DNA from 2 places in the Sinorhizobium alkalisoli genome. Region 2 is predicted to be linked to the other one. Evidence: predicted binding sites of a transcription regulator. Region 2 holds the regulator's gene; the other holds the start of a gene.
What was found. Region 2 encodes PhoB, which activates phosphate uptake and scavenging genes when phosphate is short. Its sites were predicted from a motif close to TGTCATNNANCTGTCAT; they were not measured.
Positions count from the first base shown of each region.

Region 1: the regulator PhoB is predicted to act here: its motif matches at 5,347-5,363, upstream of EKH55_RS10645 (BtaA family protein).

Region 1 is NZ_CP034909.1:2,176,482-2,183,967, reverse strand. It holds gene EKH55_RS10665 (DMT family transporter) at 1-924, opposite strand, end outside; partial or broken gene EKH55_RS10660 (lytic murein transglycosylase) at 1,074-2,268, opposite strand; gene EKH55_RS10655 (glycoside hydrolase family 25 protein) at 2,417-3,202, opposite strand; gene EKH55_RS10650 (class I SAM-dependent methyltransferase) at 3,385-4,053, opposite strand; gene EKH55_RS10645 (BtaA family protein) at 4,050-5,300, opposite strand; gene EKH55_RS10640 (serine hydrolase domain-containing protein) at 5,482-6,861, shown strand; gene EKH55_RS10635 (lytic transglycosylase domain-containing protein) at 6,882-7,486, opposite strand, start outside.
Region 2 is NZ_CP034909.1:120,842-128,327, reverse strand. It holds gene argF (ornithine carbamoyltransferase) at 1-235, opposite strand, end outside; gene EKH55_RS00605 (aspartate aminotransferase family protein) at 305-1,504, opposite strand; gene EKH55_RS00600 (GcrA family cell cycle regulator) at 1,922-2,440, shown strand; gene phoB (phosphate regulon transcriptional regulator PhoB) at 2,518-3,201, opposite strand; gene phoU (phosphate signaling complex protein PhoU) at 3,263-3,976, opposite strand; gene pstB (phosphate ABC transporter ATP-binding protein PstB) at 4,027-4,809, opposite strand; gene pstA (phosphate ABC transporter permease PstA) at 4,855-6,210, opposite strand; gene pstC (phosphate ABC transporter permease subunit PstC) at 6,207-7,486, opposite strand, start outside.

The sequences.
Region 1 (7,486 bases), 1.6 Mb from region 2:
GCGGCGTCTCAGGATGCGCCCGTCGAGAACCGCCAGGCCGGCCGCGATCAGGGCCATGCCGGCGAAGTCGATCGCCTGCAGCCTTTCTCCAAGGAAGAGATAGCCGAGCAGGATCGCGCTTGGCGGCACCAGCAGGGTCACCAGCGATGTATTGGTGGCGCCCGCCTCCGCCATGATCCGGAAGAAGAGAATGTAGGCATAGGCGGTCGAGACCAGCGCGAGAGCGAGGATTGCTCCCATGGCCGTGATCGGCGGCAACGGCAAGGTCCATGGCATATCGGTAAAGGCGGCGACCGGCAGCATGAGGACCGTGGAGGCCGTCAGTTGTCCCGCTGCGGTGACGGTCGGCGTCAGGTCGCGGAAGCGCTTGCCGTAGGTGGCGGAAAGGCCATAGCTCACCGCCGCCAGAACCGGTAGCACGAGCGCCCAGAGGGGAATGTCGCTCGCGCGGCCGAAGAGGTCCGACAGAGCGTTCGGCCCGATGAGCACGATCGTGCCGGCAAGGCCAAGCAGACAGCCGTTGATTTTCGCGGCACTCAGCTTTTCGTCTTCGGTCGCGATGTTGGCGATCAGCACCGTCCAGACCGGCGTTGTCGCGTTGAGGATTGCCGCGAGGCCGGCGCCGATATGGATCTGGCCGAGAAAGATGAAGGCGTGCGGGATAGCGTTGTTGATGAGCCCCATCACGAGGAATTCGCGCCAACGCGCGGTGAGTGCCGGGTAGAGGCCGTGGCGGCCGCGAAGATAGACATGCAATGCAAGAGCGGCGAGAGCGACGCGCGCGAGCACGAGGGTGAAGGGCGGCACATGGAGGACGGCCACGCGAGCGAAGAAGAACGAGCCGCCCCAGATCACGCCGAGCAGCATCAACAGCGCCCACAGGCGCAGGCTCATCTGCGTCTTTCCGGTCTGAACATATTGCATGGGTTGTCTGCCATCGGTGCTCGGCGGACTTGGGGAAGCAGTGCTTATCCCGAGTTCCGGAAAATCGGATTCGTGCAAGCAATAATGGAAGAAAGCGGGCGTTGCCACCCGCTTCCTGCGAGAATCAAGAATAGCGCTTCGTTAGCTCGTCAGAGCGCGCTCAACACAGCGGACGTTGCCCAGCCGTCTGCCGGGAGCCCGCGCTTCAATTGCTCCTTTTGCAGGGCGGTGCGGGTGCCGGAACCGAGAATTCCGTCGATCTTGCCGACATCGTGCCCGAGCGCCTGCAGCTTTTCCTGCAGCGCCTTCATTTCCGCGTCGCCGAGCCCCGGCTCCGGATTGCCTGGCTGATAGGGCGGTGCCCCAGCGAGGCGGCTGGCGAAATAGGCGGCCGACGTCGTGTAGATGAAGGATTGGTTCCACTCGAGATAGATGTTGAAGTTCGGATAGGTCAGTAAGGCGACGCCCTTGTGGCCCTGCGGCAGCACCAGCGATGCTTCGAGCGCGCTGTTGGCGGTGTTGCCGTCGCGTGGGGTGACGCCGAGGGCGAACCAGTCGCCCGCGGTCATGCCCGACTGCAGCCCCGTTTTCTCCCAGGGAAGCTGGGCGGGGACGGTCACTTCCTGGATCCAGGGCTGGCCCGCCTTGAAACCGAGACTCTGAATGAATTTCGCCGCCGTCAGGATCGCGTCCGGCGCGCTCTTTTTCACATCGACATGGTGGTCGCCGTCACCATCGACGCCATAGGCGATGATGTCCTCCGGCAGCATTTGAACCTGACCGATCTCGCCGGCCCAGGCGCCGGTGGTCGTCGCGGGATCGAGGTCGCCGTGCTGGGCCATCTCGATCGCGGCGAGAAGCTGCGGCCGGAACATCTCCGGGCGGCGGCAGTCATGGGCGAGCGTCACCAGGGCATTGCGCGTTGAAATCGCCCTGAACGGCGCCGAAATCCGTTTCCATCGCCCAGAAGGCGGTTATCACCGGCGCCGGCACGCCGAATTCCTGTTCGGCGCGGGCAAAAATCTCGGCATACTCGCGCATTTTTTTGGCGCCGATATCGAGGCGCGACTTGCTGACGGTGCGCTTGGAAAACTCCGTGAAGGATTGTTTGAAGACGCTCTGGGCGCGGTCGCGGCTTAATACCTTCTGGTCGATGGCGGCACCCGCAAGCGCATGGTCGGCGGCCTCGGCGGGAACGCCCCGGGCGATCGCCTCGGCCTTGACGCCCTCCAGGAAGGTCTGGAGATCACCGCCGCAGGCGACCGGCGCGGCAGTCTGGGTTTGTGCCGCTGCTGTGGTGCTGGCAAGAGCGAGCAGTCCGAGGGAGAGAAGGGCCTTGCGCATCTTGATCCTTTCCATGTCCGGCCGGGTTCTATCGGGCAACCGGCTGCAATGCTGTCCACTGGGAAAATCCGCCGACGCTCTTCCAGAGCATTATGACCGAATGAAGAAATGTGGCGGCAAGACGAGCGGATTTAAACCAGTCTTGCGGCTATCGCGCTTGCGAGACGGCGGCGACCCATTTCTGCCAGTTCCTGGTCGACCCGGCGAAGGCATTGATGTCCGTCTGGCCGTCAATGCCCGGAATGACGCCGGTGCTGGTGTATTGCCAGAATGCCCATCGACGGTCGACATAGATGTCTTTCGGGTGCTTTGCGACGGAGCGTACCCAGAAATGATAGTCGTTGAAGGCGCCGACCAGATTGTCCCGGTGAAAATCGACCGAGGTGTAGATGATCGGCCGCTTGCCGTAATGGGTTTCCAGTCGGTCCATGAACCGCTTCATTTCGGAGCGCACAGTTTCCGGGGCCGGTCGATAGCGGCAGGTCTTCGATTCGCCGTTCCATTCGACGTCGAGCACGGGCGGCAGATGGACAGCGCTCTTCGGCACATTGGCGATGAACCAGTCGGCCTGCGCATCGGCGGACGAGCAGAAATAGTAGAAATGATAGGGCGCGTAGGCGAGACCGACGGCGCGTGCCTGCTGCCAGTATTCGTGGAAGCGAGCGTCGAGCCTGTCCTTGCCCTCGGTGGCCTTGATGAAGGCGAAGGAAACGCCGGAATTCTTGACCTTCACCCAGTCAATATTGCCGTTCCACTTGGAGATGTCGATGCCGTGGATGCTGTGATGGTGCGGGGTACGGTCGCCGAAATCCTGGGGATCGGTATCGTGGAAGCGTGGCGGGATGGAAGCCGTCTTCACCAGGTCGTAATCGGTGGACGAGCAGGCGGAAAGAAGGGACGCGATTGGCAACAGAGCCAGGAGAATCCGGCGCATGAGGGTTCCATTTGGAGACGAACGACGATCCTGCCTCACGCGATGGTTTCCATGTCTGTGCGATGTCCCCCGGGGAGGCTTGCCTCCTTTTCACCATATCATCGTAAAAATTGCGTTAGCTCAAGCAGGAATTGCGGCGCGCGGCCAACTCTGCGCGTCTGTTTGGACGAGCGCGCTCGAGTTCAATCTGTGGCGGGCCGGCGATAGACGGCGAGCCAGGCATAGCCCCTGCCGATCGATTTGAGTTCGAGCGTCGCCCCGCGAATATCCGCTTTCTCGCGTATGACGTCGAAGAGCGTGTCGCGCGGCGAAACATGGAAGCGCCTCAGCCACGCCTGCAGCAGGCGGCGGAAGCCACCGGGCCAACCTTCCTGTTGGCCGAAATCGGCGATGTGCAGGGAGCCGCCCGGGCTGAGCGCCTCGATCGCCGCCTCGATCGCCTTTTCCCATGCAGGGATCATCGACAGCGCATAGGAGATGACGATTCGGTCGAAGCTCTTTTCGCCAAAGGAGGCGGCATGGAAATGCGTGGCGTCGGCGACGCGCAGCACCGCATCCGGGCGGCCGTGCCGCTTGAGCTTTGACCTGGCGGTCACCAGCATCTCGGCGGAGATATCGAGCCCGAACAGACGTGCCTCCGGATAGAGTTCGCCGATCATGGCGAGGTTTCGGCCGGTGCCGCAACCGATCTCCAGCACAGAGGCGCCGGGTGGCGCCTGAAGGTCACGGATCAGCGTGTCGCGCCCGAAGAGATAGTATTTGCGGGTGAAGTCATAGATGTAGCGCTGATAGCGGTACATCCGGTCCATGAGCCGCGCATGGTTGTTTTCCGCTTCTTGCACGGCACTCATGCTCTCTTTCGGTAGATATGGAAACCGCCATAGATGGCCGAGCGGTCCTGCGAACCGAGCCGCATGGAGGTTTCCGCATCGTAGTCCCACTGTTCGAGCAGTGCGGCCGAAAGCCGGCCCGGCAGGATGCTGGCTTCCGCCGCCGTGCGGAAGATCACCAGCGCGCCGGCATCGGCCGTGCGGGTGATCTCGCTCCAGAGGTCGTTCAATTGCCGGTCGCTCATCCAGTCCTGGGCGTCGAGCAGCACGTATCGGTCGACCGAGGCGGCAGGCTTGCGGGCGAGCAGTTCGGTGAAGCTTTCGTGGTGGACGGCAACGCGATCCGCATGATTGCGGATCGTTTCGTATTTCGAGCCCTGCAGATAAGGAGGCAGATCGCCCTCGTGCGGCAGCGGGTAACGCCGGGCGAAGGCTTGCCAGGCAAAGTAGTTTTCACGCAGCGGGAAATGGCAGGTCAGCTTTTCGAGGCGGTGACGGAGCACGGCCGCGAGCGACCTCTCGTCGCTGAGGCTGGCGAGCTCGTCGAACTGCTGCGGCGGAATGCCGAGGCCGAACAGCGAGCTCTTGCGGCTGGTCAACCAGCGGATGACCGGGCGCTCGAAGAGTGGCGCGAGCTTGTCGTCGAAGAATTGCCGCTGTTCGCGCATCGAGCGCGCCCGGACGAAATCCTCCGGATCGATGCCATGCAGCCGTGCGAGGAGATGGCTGGCGGCGATGAAGCGGCCGAGCAGGCCGGTGCGATAGATATTGCGGCCGAAAACGCTGATGCGGCGGCGCCCCGTGATGTCGCGGCCGGTCCAATAGGCGCGGCTGGCGGCGTCGAGCTTCGGCGCGATGAAGAGGTCGAATGCGTCGCCGTTCGTGCGCATGCCGGTGGATGCGAGGAACCGCACCACGTCCTTGTGGCTCGGCAGGTGGCGGAAGGCCGCGAGCTTCAGCCGGTTGAGTGCGATATGATGACGATTGAGGTCGACCACGTCGATGCGGGCCGGGCAGGCGGAAAGATAGGTCAGCACGTTGCAGCCGCCGGAGCCGATTGTCACGATCCGGTGTCCGGAGCGGATCTGCATCGCTTCCATGTCGACGATCGGATCCTCCCAGATCTGGGGATAGACCAGGCCCGAAAAGAGCACCCCGAACAGTCGCTCTGAAAGGCCTGCCAAGGAGAAGGTCTTATGCTGGAGGAGCGCGCTCTTCAGCTTCGTGTTCTTCCTGCCGAAGCCGGCATCGGGTGCGAGGTCCGTCATCTTGCTGCCATCCAAGTTGAAACTGAGCCGCTTCTAAAATGACTCGACTACACTTTGATGACGGGCGCGCGCAGTCTGTGCATGACCTTCTCGGAGACGCGCGGCAAATCCGGGACGACCTGCCTATGGGGCTTTCTCTTTTCCGGCAATTCTGGTTTCCTCATGGGGAACAGGAGTGATCATGCGAGGTTTGTCGAAGAAGTTCGGAGCCTTGGCCGTTGCGGCACCGGCAGCCGCCGCCGGCTGGCTGGCGCTCTATCCGCCGGAGCTTCTGAAGGTCGGCGATGGATACGCCGCCAAGATCGTCTGCTCCAATGTCTTTCTCGCCGGGCGCGACCCACAAGAGGTGCTCGCGGTGGATGTCCAGGCCCCCGGCCATCCCTTGCTGAAGTTCGTCAGCATATCCGTCGATCATCACGAGCAGCGCGTGACCGCGCGCATATTCGGGTTCGCCGCGCCCGGCCGTGCGGTCCATCGGCCGGGGCTCGGCTGCATGAACACCGGCAATGGCGTCGCCGAGGCTTTCGCAAATCCGGCGGCTGGCGGAAACGCGGGGTCGAAGGCTGCGGTCGGCGATCCCGAAGCCGGCGATCCCGAAGCGGAATGGCCGGAGGGGGGGCGGGCGGAGATCGACCCAACGATCCAGACCTTTCTCGAGGATCCCGAATTGGCAGGTCCCGGCATGCGCGCCATCGCGGTCATTCGCGATGGCCGCCTTGTGGCGGAGCGCTACGGCCCCGGCATTGATCGCGACACCCCCTTGCTCGGCTGGTCGATGACGAAATCGGTCACGGCGGCGCTGGTCGGCATGCGCATTGCCGAGGGGCGGATGGATTTAGAGCAGGACCGTCTCCTGGCCGAATGGGATCGCGACGAACGCGCCGCAATCAAGCTTTCGGATCTCCTGGGGATGCAAAGCGGTCTGGCCTTCAACGAGGACTACGGCGATGTCACCGATGTGACGCGCATGCTCTTCCTCGAAAGCGACATGGCCGGTTTCGCCGCATCGAAACCGCTCGCAGCGGCGGCCGGCACGAAGTTCAGCTATTCGAGCGGCACCAGCAACATTTTGTCCCGGCTCTGGATGAGGAGCTTCGACGATCCGGCCGCCGCGCTCGCCTATCCTCGCTTGGCTTTGTTCGAACCTCTCGGCATGACGAGCGCGGTGATGGAGGCGGATCAAAGCGGCACCTTCGTCGGCTCGTCCTACATGTATGCGACGGCGCAGGATTGGGCACGCATTGCGCAGTTCCTGCTCGACGACGGGCGCTGGAAGGGGAGGGCGCTTCTGCCGGAGGGCTACGTCGACTTCATGCGCAAACCTTCCGCAGCCTCCGGCGGCGATTACGGCTCGGGCCAGGTCTGGCTCACGGCGAATGGCATAAGGGCCGGGACGGGCGGGTTCCCGGCGGACAGCTTCTGGATGCTTGGGCATGACGGGCAAGCCATCATGCTCGTTCCCTCTCTTCGCCTCGCCGTCGTCCGGCTCGGCCTCACGCCCTGGCGCGACGGTTATAATGTGCAGGCGCTGAACGCCAAAGTCATCGATGCGCTCGATTGAGCGCGGCCGGGGTCGGGGATTTACTGCAGCCCGAGTTCGTCGAGCATACCCTTGCGCTTGGCATGATAGTAGTAGCCACTGGCATAGAGGCGCACGGCACCGTCGTGCTGATTGTCGGCAACCATCCAGGCACCGCGCAGATATCTGGTCGCGTATTTGAGATTGGTCTCCGCGTCGAACAGGCCCTCGGCGGGGCCCTCATAGCCAAGCCCCTTGGCGGTGTTGTAGCGGATCTGCATCAACCCGTAATTGCCGCGGCTGTAGGCGCGTGGATTGTAATTGCTCTCGCGCTTGACCACACGATGCACGAGTTCGACCGGAAGGCCGTTGAGTTCGGCGTAGTACTCGATCAGCCGGTCGAGCTCGGGTCGGGAACTCGTCGGTGTCCGGGTGAGCTTCAGCGAGCCAGGAATGGCCTTGGCGACGGCATCGACCGCAGAACCGATGACGCCGCTCTTTGGCCGCTCGGTCGGCACGATCATGCGCTTGGCAACGAGAGTTTCGAGGCCGACCGGTTCGCCGGTGTCGAAATCCGATTCCATTGCGGCGGCAATGCCGAGCAGCGGGACGGCCGGTTCGCTCGCCGAGTCGGCGGCGGCGGTCACTTCCGGCGACAGGGGCGCCG
Region 2 (7,486 bases):
CGGTGCCAGAAAGAAACAGCGTCTCGCCACCGAGCTGCCGCATCCCGACATCGAAGGAGACGCGCGTACGGGTGGACGGTTTCTCGAAAATCATCGCCAGCATCTTGCCGGCAAGCGGCTTGTCGGCCGTTCCGGCCTTTGTCGCCGACTTGCGCATCCGGGCGTCGTCGATGATCGTCCTGAGGTCGACGGACGTCATGGCCGAAAGATCGAGAAAATGTCTGGTGGCGGTCATATTGCTGTATTTCCTGTGATAGTTCCGTGGATCTTAGGGCATCGGCACCGCGGAGGCGCCTCGCCGCAGTTAGGCGGCAGCTGTGCCGCCCGCGGCCCTCACAGCCTCTGCGGCGCGCTCGAGCCGCGCGAGCCCTTCCCTCGCTTCAGCCGCGGTGACGATCAGCGGCGGCAGGAGGCGCAGCACGTTCTCGCCTGCCGGAACAACGAGCAGCTTTTCGGCCCGGATCGCTTTCAAAAGGTCGGGTGAGGGCACTTTCGCCTTGATGCCAAGCATCAGCCCGTCGCCGCGGAGCTCTTCGATAATATCGGGGAAACGGTCCTTGAGCGAAGCGAGCCCCTGGCGGAACACGAGCGCGACGTCACGCACATTGTCAAGGAACCCCTCGGCGAGGACGACGTCGAGGACCGCATTACCGACGGCCATTGCCAGTGGATTGCCGCCGTAGGTCGAGCCGTGCGTCCCGGCCACCATGCCTGCGGCGGCCGCCTCCGTCGCCAGGCACGCGCCGAGCGGAAAACCACCGCCAATGCCCTTGGCGACGGCCATGATGTCGGGCCGGATACCTGCCCACTCGTGGGCAAAGAGCCTGCCGGTGCGGCCCACGCCGCACTGTACTTCATCAAGGATCAGCAGCAGCCCGAATTCATCGCAGAGCGCGCGCAATTCCTGCAGGAACTCCTTCGGGGCCAGGCGCACCCCACCCTCACCCTGGATCGGTTCGATCAGGATAGCCGCGGTCTCGTCGTTGATCGCGCTCTTTACGGCGGCGATATCGCCGAACGGCACCTGATAGAAACCGGGCGCCTTGGGTCCGAAGCCTTCAATGTATTTCTGCTGCCCCCCGGCGGCGATCGTGGCGATGGTACGGCCGTGGAATGCGCCTTCGAAGGTGATGACGTGGAACCGCTCCGGATGGCCCTTGGCAAAGTGATAGCGGCGCGCCGTCTTGATCGCGCATTCCAGCGCCTCGGCGCCCGAATTGGTGAAAAACACCCGGTCGGCAAAGGTGACCGCCGTCAAGCGCCGCGCAAGGCTCTCCTGCCCGGGAACATCATAGAGATTGGAGACGTGCCAGAGTTTCTCCGCCTGCGCCTTCAGCGCATCGATCAGATGCGGATGGGCATGCCCGAGCGAGTTCACGGCGACGCCGGCGGCGAAGTCGAGATAGCGGGTACCGTCTTCCGCGATCAGCCAGACGCCCTCGCCCCGCTCGAAACGCAACGGCGCACGCAAATAGGTATCATAGAGCGGCGGCGTTGCGGCCATCCGGGCTTCTCCTTCCTCAGCATCGCAGGCGGACCGTTCGATATCCGGCCCGAAAAAATCAAAATGCCGCCTTTCGGCGGCCGGAGGCACTATTCCCATTTCGCAGCGCAATGTCAAGAAAACCAAGGGCTGCGGCCACCTTGCGAACTCGGATTCCGCGTCGCAAAAAAATCGCGTCGCGGGGCTTGCAAAAATGCAACTATGAGCCAGCAAGTTGGGGAAAACCGCGAAATCGATTCGGCGCGATTCCGGCGACTCTTGCCACAGAGTCACCCTGCCGGTAGGTTAAGATTTAATTACTAGACGCATGCGGCGGACCTAGTCACCAAAATAGTTATCGCGTTGTGACTCCAGGGGTTTTCTGGAGGACGGTGATGGATTCTGCCCATCCCAGCGCCGAGAACGGGGAGTGCAGATATGAACTGGACTGACGAGCGGGTGGAGAAACTGAAGAAGCTGTGGTCCGAGGGCCTGAGCGCCAGCCAGATCGCGGCTCAACTGGGCGGCGTCAGTCGCAATGCCGTCATCGGCAAGGTACACCGGTTGAGCCTGCCGGGCCGCGCAAAGGCGGGCGGGACCACGACCCCCGCGCGCCCCAAGCGAGCGACCTCGGCGCCGCGTGCACCGAATTACGCCGCTCGGGCCGTCACCCGCACCGTCGCCCGCCCTGCCGGTGCGACCGTCCTCAAGGAAGAGGTGGCGGTCGACCTAGTCGCCGAACAGGAATTCGCACCCGATGCCAACATCGTCCTGCCGATGTCGCGCCGCCTGGAGCTGACGCAGCTCACCGAACGGACTTGCAAGTGGCCGATCGGCGATCCGCTAAAGGAGGAGTTTCACTTCTGCGGCAACGACTCGCCGGAATCCTCGCCCTATTGCAACTATCATGCGCGGCTTGCCTACCAGCCTTCGGCGGAACGCCGGCGCATCCGCTGACGTTCGATCTCGATCGCGCAACAACGCAAAAGGGCCCATGGGCCCTTTTTTGTTGGAAACAGCATTGATTTTCGAACTTACCCCTCGAGCGAGTAGCCGGCGCCGCGCACCGTCCTGATCACGTCGGGCATGTTGGAGAGGTTCAGCGCCTTGCGCAGGCGGCCGACATGGACATCGACCGTGCGTTCGTCCACGTAGATGTCGTGGCCCCAGACACCGTCAAGCAGTTGCGAGCGGGAAAAGACGCGTCCCGGCGAAGACATCAGAAACTCCAGCAGCCGGAACTCCGTCGGCCCGAGCCGAACCTCACGGCTGCGGCGATGGACGCGATGCGTCTCGCGGTCGAGTTCGATGTCGCCGCAGCGGAGCACCGTCGACAGGACCTCCGGTTTGGCGCGCCTCAACATCGCCTTGACCCGCGCCATCAGTTCCGGAGTCGAAAACGGCTTGACGACATAGTCGTCGGCGCCGGTCGCGAGCCCTCGCACGCGCTCGCTTTCCTCGCCGCGCGCCGTCAGCATGATGATCGGCAACCGCTCCGTTTCCGGTCTTTGTCGAAGTCTGCGGCAAAGCTCGATGCCGGAAACGCCGGGCAACATCCAGTCGAGGATCAAGAGGTCGGGCAGACGTTCCTGCAGGCGGATTTCAGCCTCGTCGCCGCGAAGAATAGTATCGACCTCGAAGCCCTCGGCTTCGAGGTTGTAGCGCAGCAGCACGCTCAGCGCCTCCTCGTCTTCGACAACAGCTATCTTCGGCAACATCTAAGCTACAACTCCTTGCCTCGGTCCATCAGTTGGAAGGCGCCCCTCTCCCCTTTCGGTGTCAGTCCGTCACCGACCCCATCGTTGCTGTCGTATCATCCTTCGGCCGCTCGCCTTCCGGCTGGGCGCCTGTCGCCATGTAATAGATCGTCTCGGCGATGTTGGTCGCATGGTCGCCGATCCGCTCGATGTTTTTGGCGCAGAAAAGAAGATGCGTGCAGGGTGTTATGTTGCGCGGATCCTCCATCATGTAGGTGAGCAATTCGCGGAAGAGCGACGTGTAGATCGCGTCGATCTCCTCGTCGCGCTGGCGAATGCTGTTGGCCTTCTCCGGCGAGCGCGAGGCAAAGACGTCAAGCACTTCCTTGAGCTGGACCAAAGCGAGTTCGGCCAAATGCTCGAGGCCGCGCGCGAGCTTGCGCGGGATTCCAGAGCCGGCAACCGCAATCACGCGTTTCGCGGTGTTCTTGCCGAGGTCGCCGACGCGCTCCAGGTCGGCCGCTATACGGATCGATCCCATGATTTCGCGCAGGTCCGATGCCATGGGCTGGCGCTTGGCGATGGTGACGATCGCCTTCTCGCCGATCTGGCGTTCGGCCTCGTCGAGGAGGGCGTCGTCCGAGATGACTTTCTGGGCGAGCGCCAGGTCGGAATTGACCAGGGCCCGGACGGAGTCGGCCACCATTTGCTCGGCGAGCCCTCCCATCTCGGAGATGCGGCGCGTGAGATACTTCAACTCGTCGTCGAAGGCGGACATTATGTGTGGATGGGTCATCTTATATTCCTCGGGACGCGCTCGATTGATCGTCGGTGGAGTCGGGTTCGCTAGCCGAACCGGCCCATGATGTAGTCCTGCGTGCGCTGGTCGTCCGGATTGGTGAAGATCTTATCCGTATCGTCCACTTCGACCAGGTTGCCGAGGTGGAACATCGCCGTGCGCTGCGACACGCGGGCTGCCTGCTGCATCGAATGGGTTACGATAACGATGGTGAAGTTCTCGCGAAGCTCGTGGATCAGTTCCTCGACCTTGGCGGTCGCGATCGGGTCGAGCGCCGAGCAAGGCTCGTCCATGAGGATGACTTCCGGGCTGACGGCAACGGCCCGGGCGATGCAGAGGCGCTGCTGCTGGCCGCCGGAGAGGCCGGTGCCCGGCGCATCCAGGCGATCCTTCACTTCGTTCCAGAGGCCGGCCTTTTGAAGGGCGGATGCGACGATGTCGTCGAGTTCGGATTTTCTCGAAGCGAGGCCATGGATGCGCGGACCGTAGGCGACGTTTTCATAGATCGACTTCGGGAACGGGTTCGGCTTCTGGAACACCATGCCGACCTTGGCACGCAGTTGCACCGGATCCACCTTCGGATCGTAGATATCTTCCCCGTCGATTGCGATATGGCCTTCGACCCGGCAACTGCTGATCGTGTCATTCATACGATTGATACAGCGCAGGAACGTCGACTTGCCGCAACCGGACGGGCCGATGAAGGCGGTTACGGAGCGGGGATGGATCTCGATGGCGACATCCTTGATGGCGTGTTTGTCGCCATAATAGACCTGCACACCGCGGGCGGAAACTTTCGATTGGTTCATGGCGGCGGCCTTCATCGTCATCGTCGTTGTCGTAGCGGACATATTGTTCATCATTGCGCTCCTTTTCTACCAACGGCGCTCGAAGCGGCGGCGAAGAATGATTGCAATCAAATTCATTGCGACCAGGAATACCAGCAGCACGATGATTGCACCCGAAGCACGCTCCACGAAGGCGGGGTCACCGCGCTGTGTCCAGTTATAAACCTGAACCGGCAAGGCGGAAGCCGGGTCAAAAAAGCCTTCCGGCGGTCCAGCGGGATATTCGCGAACGAAGGCGACCATGCCGATCAGCAGCAGCGGTGCCGTTTCGCCGAGGGCCTGGGCGAGACCGATAATGGTACCGGTCAGGATTCCCGGCATGGCGAGCGGCAGCACGTGGTGGAATATCGACTGCATCTTCGATGCGCCGACGCCGAGTGCCGCGTCGCGGATCGAGGGCGGCACGGCCTTCAGCGCGGCGCGGGTGGCGATGATGATCGTCGGCAGGGTCATCAGGGTCAAGACGAGCCCGCCAACGATCGGAGCCGATTGAGGCAGCCCCACAAAGTTGATGAACACGGCCAGACCCAGGATACCGAATACGATCGAGGGGACGGCTGCGAGGTTCGCGATATTGACCTCGATGAGGTCGGTAAAGCGGTTCTGCGGTGCAAATTCCTCGAGATAAATCGAAGCGGCCACGCCGAGTGGCAGCGACAATACCAGCACGATCAGCATCATGTAAGCCGAGCCGAGAATGGCGACGCCCAGACCGGACGCTTCCGGACGGGTGTCGGACGAGTCAGGTGCCGTGAAGAAATCCCAGTTGAATTTTGTCGTCAGAATCCCGGCTTGCCTCAACGCGTCCGCAAGCATCAGTTGCTCCGGGGAGATGTTGCGGTCGAGCTCAGCGCTCTCCATCGTCACGCGGTCCTTGTAGTACCCGTCGATACGACCAGAGGCGAGGAGGTCGAAGGAAACCGTTTCGCCGATGACCGACGGATCGGAAATCACGTAACGGCGCAGGTGGGCCGGGGCTTCCTTGGAAATCAGCTCGAACGCGCTTTTGGCGTTCAATCCCTCGATGGCAATGCCCTTTGCAGCCATGGCATCGGTCAGCGCCTTCTGTATCAGGGGCGCGTAAGAAAAAGTGGTGACCTTTGCGATAGCCTCGGGAGCGCGATTGCCCTGCTTGTCCAGCTTGGCCGGATCGAGGTAGACGTTCAGTGTTATGTAGGTCTGCCGGAAGGATGACAGCCCGTTGGAGAGAATGGACGTCAAAAGGCCGACCAGGGCGAGCACACTGATGGCCACAGCGATCTTGCCCATCAGGCGAAACCGGGCTTCCGCCGCATGGCGTTGGCGGGTCCGCGCATCTACGGTCAGGATAGATTTCGACGGCGAGACTGTTTCGCGATCGGCTGGCACGGATATGTCGATCATTCGTACTGCTCCCGGTATTTGCGAACGATGTAGAGGGCCAGCACGTTCAGCCCGAGCGTGAAGACAAAGAGGGTGAGACCGAGGGCGAAAGCGACCAGCGTCTCGGGACTTGCGAATTCGGTGTCGCCGGTCAGCTGGCTGACAATCTTGACCGTCACGGTCGTCATCGCCTCGAAGGGATTGAGATCAAGTTTCGCGGCCGCGCCCGCGCCAAGGACCACGATCATCGTCTCGCCGATCGCGCGGCTTGCCGCCAGCAGGATGGCGCCGACAATGCCCGGCAGGGCTGCCGGCAGGATCACCTTCTTGATCGTCTCGGATTGCGTCGCGCCAAGGCCATAGGACCCGTCGCGCAGCGATTGCGGCACCGCGTTCATGATGTCGTCGGAAAGCGAACTGACGAATGGGATGATCATGATGCCCATCACGAGACCGGCAGTCAGCACCGAAGAGGACGAGTTGCCGAGGCCAAGCGGCTGGGCAAACCAGTCGCGCAGGAAAGGACCGACGGTGATCAGGGCGAAGAGACCATAGACGATCGTCGGAATGCCGGCGAGAACCTCGATCGCCGGCTTGGCAACGCTCCGCAGCGACTTGCTCGCATATTCGGAAAGGTAGATTGCAATCAAAAGACCGATCGGGACGGCCACGAGGAGGGCCACAAACGATACGTAGAGCGTGCCCCAGAGCAGCGGCAGGATGCCAAGCTCCGAACCGCCGCGAAACTGCGGGTTCCAAACGGTGGAGAAGAAGAACTCGGATGCCGGATACATCCGGAAGAAGTTGATGCTCTCGAAGACCAGCGACGCGACGATGCCTACGGTGGTCAGGATGGCGATCGTCGAGGATCCGATCAACAGGGATTTGATAAATGCCTCGCTGATATTGCGGGCGCGCATGTCGGGGCGGATGCGCGTGAAGGACCAAGCTCCAAGCCCGACGGAGAGGACGAGGACAGCGAGAGTCATGGCCAACGTGCCGATCTTGGCGCCTTGGCGATAAGCTTTTGCAGCTTCGAAGACTTCGGTCGGCACGTCGTTCCCGAGCGCAATGCCGACTTCGGCGAGGCGGCCGCGGACGGTGGAGAAGTCGACTCTGCCATCGGTGAGCGCGCCTTCATCCAGAGAGTTCCTGGCCAGCACCGCATCAAGACCGCCGGCGATGCGGCGCACGTCCGAAATGACCAGGCTTCGCGCGCCACCTTCGGGGATGACACTGTCCGGGATCATGCCGTCGACGCGTGCGTCGATAACCATTGGCTGGACGAACAGCCAGG